Cohaesibacter gelatinilyticus: one gene and its partner. The protein of the gene in region 1 interacts with the protein of each later gene in a pairwise test. Links are inferred from orthologs where the notes say so. Each region holds a gene or a part of one and is shown in the gene's direction. Other genes may lie near its edges.

Region 1 (3,785 bases):
GATGAGACTTTCTCTGCCAAAGGAATTCTGATTGCCTCATCCATTGAGAATGCGATGGAAATTTGTGAACAAGATGCCGATGTGAAGGGCGTTGACGAGATCGCAGTGATTGGCGGCGGGTCAATTTATAAAGCTCTTTGGGATCGGGCTGATCGTCTCTATGTCACCCATGTTCATGCAGAACCTGAAGGCGATACCTTTGTTCCAGATATTGATGAGCAGGTATGGAAGCAGATCTCCAAAGATGAAACGATGCAAGGGGAGCGGGATAGTGCGCCCATGACTTTTGCCATTTATGAGCGTCGATAGAGCGGGATTGGTTTTGTTATTTGCGTTCGGCTAGCTCTTTTTTCAGCTGGTCCTTGATTTCTGCTGGCAGATAAATGCAGTTCATGTCCAATAATGCGCCTTGCAGCGCCCACAACATCATGAGCGTGGTTTTTTGAGGATGGCGGGCCTTTAGCTCAAGATAGACATCGAGTATGTCATGCTTGCGCAGATCTTCTTCAGTATGAATCTCCAGCTCCTTCAACCATTTTTGACTTTGTGGCCCAAGATTCATCATTTCTCCCACCGAGCGTGAGTGAGGGGAAGGATTCGGATGATCGGCAGTTCTTTGATTGTGCATGATTGATGCTTGCTTTGGTTCTTTGGGAAGCCATTATTGTCGGGCAACTCCCTGCTGTGTTCAATATTGGGCTATTATTCACCAAAAGTGGCGAGTTTGTCCCTATTTCCTCTTGATTTTCATCTCGCTGCTCACCACTTTGTTTTCACGAACGAAATTTGCACAATGGCTCGAATGATGCTGCATGCCTTGTAACCGCTTCTTTACAACCGCGGATATAAAAGAGCACAAACATTTGGGTCAATTGGTTCCTAACATAAGGATAGACTATGCCTTGGAGCAATCAGAATGGCGGTGGCGGAGGCCCCTGGAAAGGTGGCGGTAACAATGGTGGACCTTGGGGACAAGGACCACAGAATTCCGGCCCCAATCCCCCAGATCTGGAAGATATGATCCGCAAAGGTCAAGAGCAGCTGAAACGTGCTTTTCCTGGCGGAGGCCAAGGTGGCGGTTCTCTTGGTGGCAAGGGCATTGGCCTGATTGCTATCGGTGCTGCAGCTTTGTGGCTGGCAACCGGCTTTTATACCGTCAAGGAAGGTGAGCTGGGTGTCGAGATGGTTCTTGGACAGCCTTTTGGCGTGTCAACCTCGGGTTTGAACTATAATCTGCCATATCCAGTTGGTCGTGCAGAGACCGTCAATGTGGATCAGATTCGCGATATCACCATTGGATCGCGTGAATTCACGTCCAATCGTGGCACCAGCCGTCGGGATGTACCCGAAGAAAGCTTGATGCTGACTGGTGATGAAAACATCATTGATGTGGACTTCAAGGTTCAGTGGAACATCAAGGATCCCGAGCAATATCTGTTCAATGTTGCCAGTCCTGATTTGGCTGTGAAACAGGTTGCAGAATCGGCAATGCGTGAAGTGGTGGGGCGGAACACCATGGATGAGATCCAGACTGGTGATCGTCCTGCTGTTCAGTTGGCCGCGCAGGAATTGACCCAGAAGATGTTGGATACTTATAAAGCTGGCATCAACATCATTCAGGTTCAGTTGCAGGATGTCGAGCCACCTGAACAAGTGATTGATGCGTTCCGCGATGTGCAGGCGGCGAAGGCCGATAATGTCCGTCTTCAGAACGAAGCACAGGCCTATGCCAACAAGATTGTGCCGGAAGCAGAAGGTCGTTCCGCACAGATTTTGGAAGCTGCAAACGCCTATCGTGAGCAGACTGTGGCTGAAGCTCGTGGTCAGGCAGATCGCTTTATGAAAGTTCTGGGCGAATATGAAAAAGCCCCGGATATCACTCGCAAGCGTTTGTATCTGGAGACCATGGAAAAAGTCATGGGTTCTTCTGACAAGATCATTCTGGATAACAAGGGCGGAGAAGGAAGTGGTGTTGTGCCATATCTGCCGCTTAATGAATTGACCAAGAAGGCGGGGAACTAAGCATGTCTGGTAAAGCTATTTTCAGTCTTTTTGTTGCCGGTCTTGTTGCGATTGGCGTTTATATGTCTGTCTTTATTGTTTATCCAATGGAGCAGGCTGTGATCACCCAGTTTGGCCGTATTGAAAAAGCGGTTGCTGATGCGGGTGTGTATTTCAAGATACCGTTCATTCAACGCGTGGAATATCTTGATAAGCGGGCGCGTTATCTGGAACAGTCCGAACGTGAGGTTATTGCCTCCGACAAAAAGCGTCTGGTGATCGATTCCTTCGCTCGCTACAAGATTACAGATCCAATCCTGTTCAAACAGAAAGCCAAAACCCTGATCAACCTCGAAGGTCAGTTGAACGGCTTCATGGATTCGTCTTTGCGTGATGGTGCGGCTGATCTGGATTTCCGTGATATTGTTCGTGACAAGCGTGATCAATTGGTGGAAGCGATTCGTGACTCGGTCAACATCAAGACCAAACGTCTGGGTGTTGAGCTGGTCGATTATCGTATTCGTCGTGCTGATCTGCCTCGCGAGAACTCCGATGCTGTTTATCGCCAGATGCAGACAGAGCGTCAGCAGGAAGCCAATGGTATTCGTGCCGATGGTGAGAAAGTTGCTCGTCAAATCCGGTCTCGTGCTGATCGCGATGCGACTGTGATCATCGCAAATGCCAAGCGTGACTCTGAAATCACTCGAGGTGAAGGCGATGCGGAACGGAATGCTATTTTCTCCGCTGCCTATGGTAAAAATGCAAGTTTCTTTGAGTTTTACCGTACCATGCAGGCATATGAACGCAGCCTCGCAAAAGGAGATACCCGTCTGGTTCTGTCTCCAGAGGGTGAATTCTTTGACTTCTTTGGCGGCGCGCAAAAACAATCTGCTCCTGCGGCGCAGTAAGGTCAGCAAAGGATAGGCTTTGATGACTGAGCTGGGCCTGGCAATCGGGCTGGTATTGGTTCTGGAGGGATTGATTTATGCAATTGCTCCAGACTCAATGAAGAGGATGATGGTCGAGATGTTGACCATCCCTTCTTCCAATCTGCGTCTTGGAGGTGTGATCGCCATGGCGTTGGGAGTTGTGATTGTCTGGCTGATCCGATCTTCATAAAAATGGGGCCTGCGGCTTAAATGAGCTGCAGGCCTTTTTGCGTGATGGTTCAAGCTTTGACCTTGCGAAATGCCCATTATTTGACGTGGGTTTGATCGGGATTTGAGTTGACTGACCTTTTTTCTGTCATTCAGACATGACACGATAGGGTGAAGGTAATATAGGATATTAAGTCTATGAGAAGCAGCTGCGATATCGATCACAATCGTTCGGTGGACAAGAAAGCTCTTTGGCTCGCACGTTGGGCGAGAACCACCATTGCTGCTATCGGACTTGGTTTTCTTGGCGCTGTATTTGTTGCTCCGGCCGTTGATGCTCATGAGACTGCGCGCGGACCGAAATCGGTGGCCGATCTGGCTGATCAGTTGATGGGAGCTGTGGTCAATATCTCGACCACGCAAGTGGTCGAAACACGGCGTGGTATTCCTATCCCCCAAGTGCCGGAAGGATCTCCGTTCCAAGAATTTTTCGAAGATTTTTTTGAAAAAGATGGAGCTACAAAAAAGCGCAAACAAAAGGTTCAATCTCTTGGTTCGGGTTTTGTGATTGATCCGTCCGGTTTGATTGTGACCAATAATCACGTCATCTCTGATGCTGATGAAATTTCGGTCAAGTTTTCAGATGGCAAACAGCTCATTGCCAGGATTCTGGGGCGTGATAGCAAG
Region 2 (4,097 bases), on another replicon or contig:
CATTTTACAACGGTTTGATTTGAATTGGTGTGAAGATCCCTCCAATGAGAGTATCAGGTATCTCAGGGTGAATGTACGCAAGACCCTGATGCCCGTTCTTAAACGCTTTGGAGCAGATGCATCACATTTCTCAAGAACGTCGGAACGCCTTCTGCGAGCGGAAGAGGCGCTAAATTCTGTAACATTTGAGAAATTTTCCGCTCTTATGACGCCTGTGGTTGGTAGGGCTTTGGTTTGCAATATGATAGATTATTGCCTGTTGGCCGAGGAATTTCGCTTGCGTCTGTTGCAAGAGGCACTTTTTCAGGTTGCCGGTCCGGGATATCCTTGCGGGGAGCAAAGTCTGATCTCTTTGGATCAAGATCTTGTTCTATGGGATGATGCTGAAAGAAGAGTTCGCAAAAAGACGCTGGGAGCTTGTTGCTTTGCGATTTCCGGACAGCGACTATGGGTTTATCGTGAGCCAGGGCGAAAGCCTATCCTTGCAAAGCTATCGGTGGGTGAAGATTTTGATTGGCAGGGGCTATGGAATGTCCATTACCCTGATGATCGGAATATTGGGGCTCTTACATTGTCGCCTTTGGGTGAGCGTGGCAGACAAAAACTGCTGCAGACCGGTCTGTTGAAACAGGAATCACTGGTTGCGATGGAGGCCTTGCCTGCGGGAGTGATTGATGCTTTGCCTAGCGCATGGCAAGAAAATCGGCTGAAATTTGTGATGGATTTACCAGAAATAGCAAAGGCGACGGGATGTCCTCTTGAATTTTCTGAAAAAAACACGAGATTTACGAAAAATGGGTGAAGTGGGTAAACCATTTCGCATTATTTAGGGAACAAAGCCGCCTCTATGCCTTGGCAAGGGCGTGTTCGATGCCTAAATTCAAATGAAATGTAAGGATCGGCTCGTCAATTGCTTGGCACAGGCGACAGACGGGCTGCTGATACTTCCCAAAAGGAACCAAGGGAAAACATATGAACGCGAATTTCCGCAGCTTGGCATTGTGGGTGATTATTGGACTGCTGCTTATTGCATTATTCCAATTGTTCCAGAATCCATCCCAGCGCACCAATAGTCTGGAAATCCCCTTCTCTCAATTTGTAAGTGATGTGGAGCAGGGGCGGATCAAGGACGTCACCATAACAGGTCAACAGGTTACTGGTCATTTGTCAGATGGTGGCTCTTTCCAGACCTTTCTGCCAGAAAATGACACCACGCTTATTCCGCTGTTGACCAAGAATGGTGTTGCCATCACCGCCAAGCCGGAGACCGAAAGCTTCTCTTTGCTTGGTGCCCTGATTTCCTGGTTCCCGATGATCCTGATTTTGGCTGTATGGATATTCTTCATGCGCCAGATGCAGGGCGGTGGCAAGGCAATGGGGTTTGGTAAATCGAAGGCCAAGTTATTGACCGAAGCTCATGGCCGTGTTGTCTTTGATGACGTGGCTGGCGTGGATGAAGCCAAGGAAGATTTGGAAGAGATTGTTGAATTCTTGCGTGATCCGCAGAAATTCCAACGTCTTGGTGGCCGTATCCCACGCGGTGTTCTTCTGGTGGGCCCTCCGGGCACTGGTAAAACCTTGCTTGGTCGTGCCGTTGCTGGTGAAGCCAATGTGCCTTTCTTCTCCATTTCCGGTTCCGACTTCGTGGAGATGTTTGTCGGTGTTGGTGCCTCTCGCGTGCGGGATATGTTCGAGCAAGCAAAGAAGAATGCTCCATGTATCATCTTCATCGATGAGATTGATGCTGTTGGTCGCCATCGCGGCGCTGGCCTTGGTGGTGGTAACGATGAGCGTGAGCAGACTCTGAACCAGTTGCTGGTTGAGATGGATGGCTTTGAAGCCAATGAGGGCGTGATCCTTGTTGCTGCGACCAACCGTCCTGACGTTTTGGACCCGGCTCTCATGCGTCCGGGTCGTTTCGATCGTCAGATCGTTGTACCCAATCCTGATATCACCGGCCGAGAGAAGATCCTCAAGGTTCATGTGCGCAATGTGCCTCTGGCTCCGGATGTGGATCTGAAGACGCTTGCCCGTGGTACGCCTGGTTTCTCGGGTGCAGACTTGATGAACCTTGTCAATGAAGCTGCGCTTTTGGCGGCTCGCCGGGATCGTCGTCTTGTCTCCATGCAGGAATTCGAGGATGCCAAGGATAAGGTCATGATGGGTGCTGAGCGTCGGACGCTTGTCATGAGCGACGAGGAGAAGAAGCTGACCGCATATCACGAAGCCGGCCATGCCTTGGTTGCACTGCATATGCCTGCCTCGGATCCCATTCACAAGGCTACCATCATTCCTCGTGGCCGTGCTCTTGGCATGGTGATGCGTCTTCCTGAAAAGGATCAGGTCTCGCTGACTCGCGCCAAATGCAACGCTGATCTGGCTGTGGCTATGGGTGGTCGTGTCGCTGAAGAGATGATCTTTGGTTATGACAAGGTGACATCAGGGGCGACTGGTGACATTCAGATGGCAACCCGTCTGGCCCATGCCATGGCCACGCAATTTGGTATGTCTGATGAACTGGGGCCATTGCTCTACTCAGAAAACGAACAGGAAGTCTTCCTCGGACATTCTGTTGCCCGTCAGCAGCATGTCTCCGATGATACGCAAAAGCTGGTTGATAGCGAAACCAAACGTTTTGTTGAGACTGGTCTGGAAACCGCTCAGAAAATCCTGACGGATCACAAGGACGAGCTGATCATCATTGCCGAAGGTCTTTTGGAATATGAGACCCTGTCCGGTCAGGAAATTCGTGATCTGATTGATGGCAAACCGCCAGTTCGTGAAGATGATGATGAGCCGACCACACCAAAAGGATCTGCTGTCCCATCTGCTGGTGCTGTCAAGAAAGGCAGCGACAAGGGCGATGAAAGTGATGATGGCATGGAGCCTCAGCCATCGTCTTGATCTGAGATATTCCTCAGGTTTTCAAGGTAAGATTAACGCAAGGGCGCTCTTGACAGAGAGCGCCCTTTGCTGTTTCCGAGCGTCTGATTTTGGCAAAAACCGATTTTATATGCTTCTGTTTAGCGGTTTTTAATCTTGCTTGTTACATTTGAACACAAAGATTGATTGTAAAGCAGCTGGATCTTCTCACTCTGGCAAGAAAGATGAGTTAGAAGAGGCCAAGCCAGATTTGATCTGATCGCTATGTGAAGAATGAATGGAAAGGTCGGAACGGACGATGGGTAAGTATTTTGGGACTGATGGCATTCGGGGATGCGCAAACTCCTATCCTATGACAGCCGAGATTGCCATGAAGGTTGGTATGGCAACTGGCAAGCTGTTTCGGCGGGGAGATCATCGTCACCGGGTCGTGATCGGCAAGGATACACGTCTGTCCGGTTACATGCTTGAACCAGCCCTCACGGCAGGTTTTACCTCGATGGGTATGGATGTGTTTTTGTTGGGACCAGTGCCAACACCTGGCGTTGCCATGCTGACACGTTCGTTGCGTGCAGATCTCGGTGTGATGATTTCCGCCTCCCATAATCCATTCAATGACAATGGCATCAAGCTGTTTGGTCCGGATGGATACAAACTTAATGACGAGCTGGAAGCCAAGATCGAAGCTATGCTGGATCAGGACATGTCCAGCCAGTTGGTAAAGCCCGAGCAATTGGGGCGGACCAAACGTATTGAAAGTGTCTACGATCGTTATATTGAATTTGCCAAACGCACTCTGCCACGTGCCATGTCTCTGGATGGTCTACGGGTTGTCGTTGATTGTGCTCATGGCGCTGCCTATCGTGTCGCGCCGGATGCTCTATGGGAGTTGGGTGCCGAGGTCGTGAGCATTGGAGTTGATCCGAACGGCTTCAATATCAATGACAAATGTGGGTCTACCCATGTTGATGTCTTGATCGACAAGGTCAGGGAAGTGCGTGCGGATATCGGCATCGCGTTGGATGGTGATGCGGACCGGGTGATCATTGTCGATGAAACCGGCCATCGGGTTGATGGTGATCAGCTTATGGCTGTGGTTGCGGAGAGCTGGGCCAAGGAAAATCGCTTGTCCGGTAACGGTATTGTCGCGACTGTCATGTCCAATCTTGGTCTTGAGCGCTTTTTGGGCGGTTTGGGGCTGGATCTTGCGCGTA

Evidence for each region.
Region 2: the proteins of hflK (region 1) and ftsH interact in binary tests that used the Escherichia coli proteins (3 or more experiments, as listed by UniProt). The link is inferred for Cohaesibacter gelatinilyticus from one-to-one orthologs.

Annotation. Positions count from the first base shown.
Region 1 is NZ_OBEL01000001.1:2,075,274-2,079,058, reverse strand. What follows is about bases 176-2,959. They hold hflK (FtsH protease activity modulator HflK), read left to right. Parts: upstream 176-897; coding sequence 898-2,022; downstream 2,023-2,959. Other genes in these bases: CRO57_RS09445 (DUF2065 domain-containing protein), read left to right, coding at 2,932-2,959; hflC (protease modulator HflC), read left to right, coding at 2,025-2,909; CRO57_RS09460 (TfoX/Sxy family DNA transformation protein), read right to left, coding at 326-565; CRO57_RS09465 (dihydrofolate reductase), read left to right, coding at 176-309. Also shown: more of CRO57_RS09465, read left to right, coding at 1-175; more of CRO57_RS09445, read left to right, coding at 2,960-3,120; CRO57_RS09440 (Do family serine endopeptidase), read left to right, coding at 3,297-3,785.
Region 2 is NZ_OBEL01000006.1:298,370-302,466, reverse strand. What follows is about bases 522-3,438. They hold ftsH (ATP-dependent zinc metalloprotease FtsH), read left to right. Parts: upstream 522-972; coding sequence 973-2,904; downstream 2,905-3,438. Other genes in these bases: glmM (phosphoglucosamine mutase), read left to right, coding at 3,182-3,438; tilS (tRNA lysidine(34) synthetase TilS), read left to right, coding at 522-802. Also shown: more of tilS, read left to right, coding at 1-521; more of glmM, read left to right, coding at 3,439-4,097. UniProt on the Escherichia coli protein: Acts as a processive, ATP-dependent zinc metallopeptidase for both cytoplasmic and membrane proteins. Plays a role in the quality control of integral membrane proteins.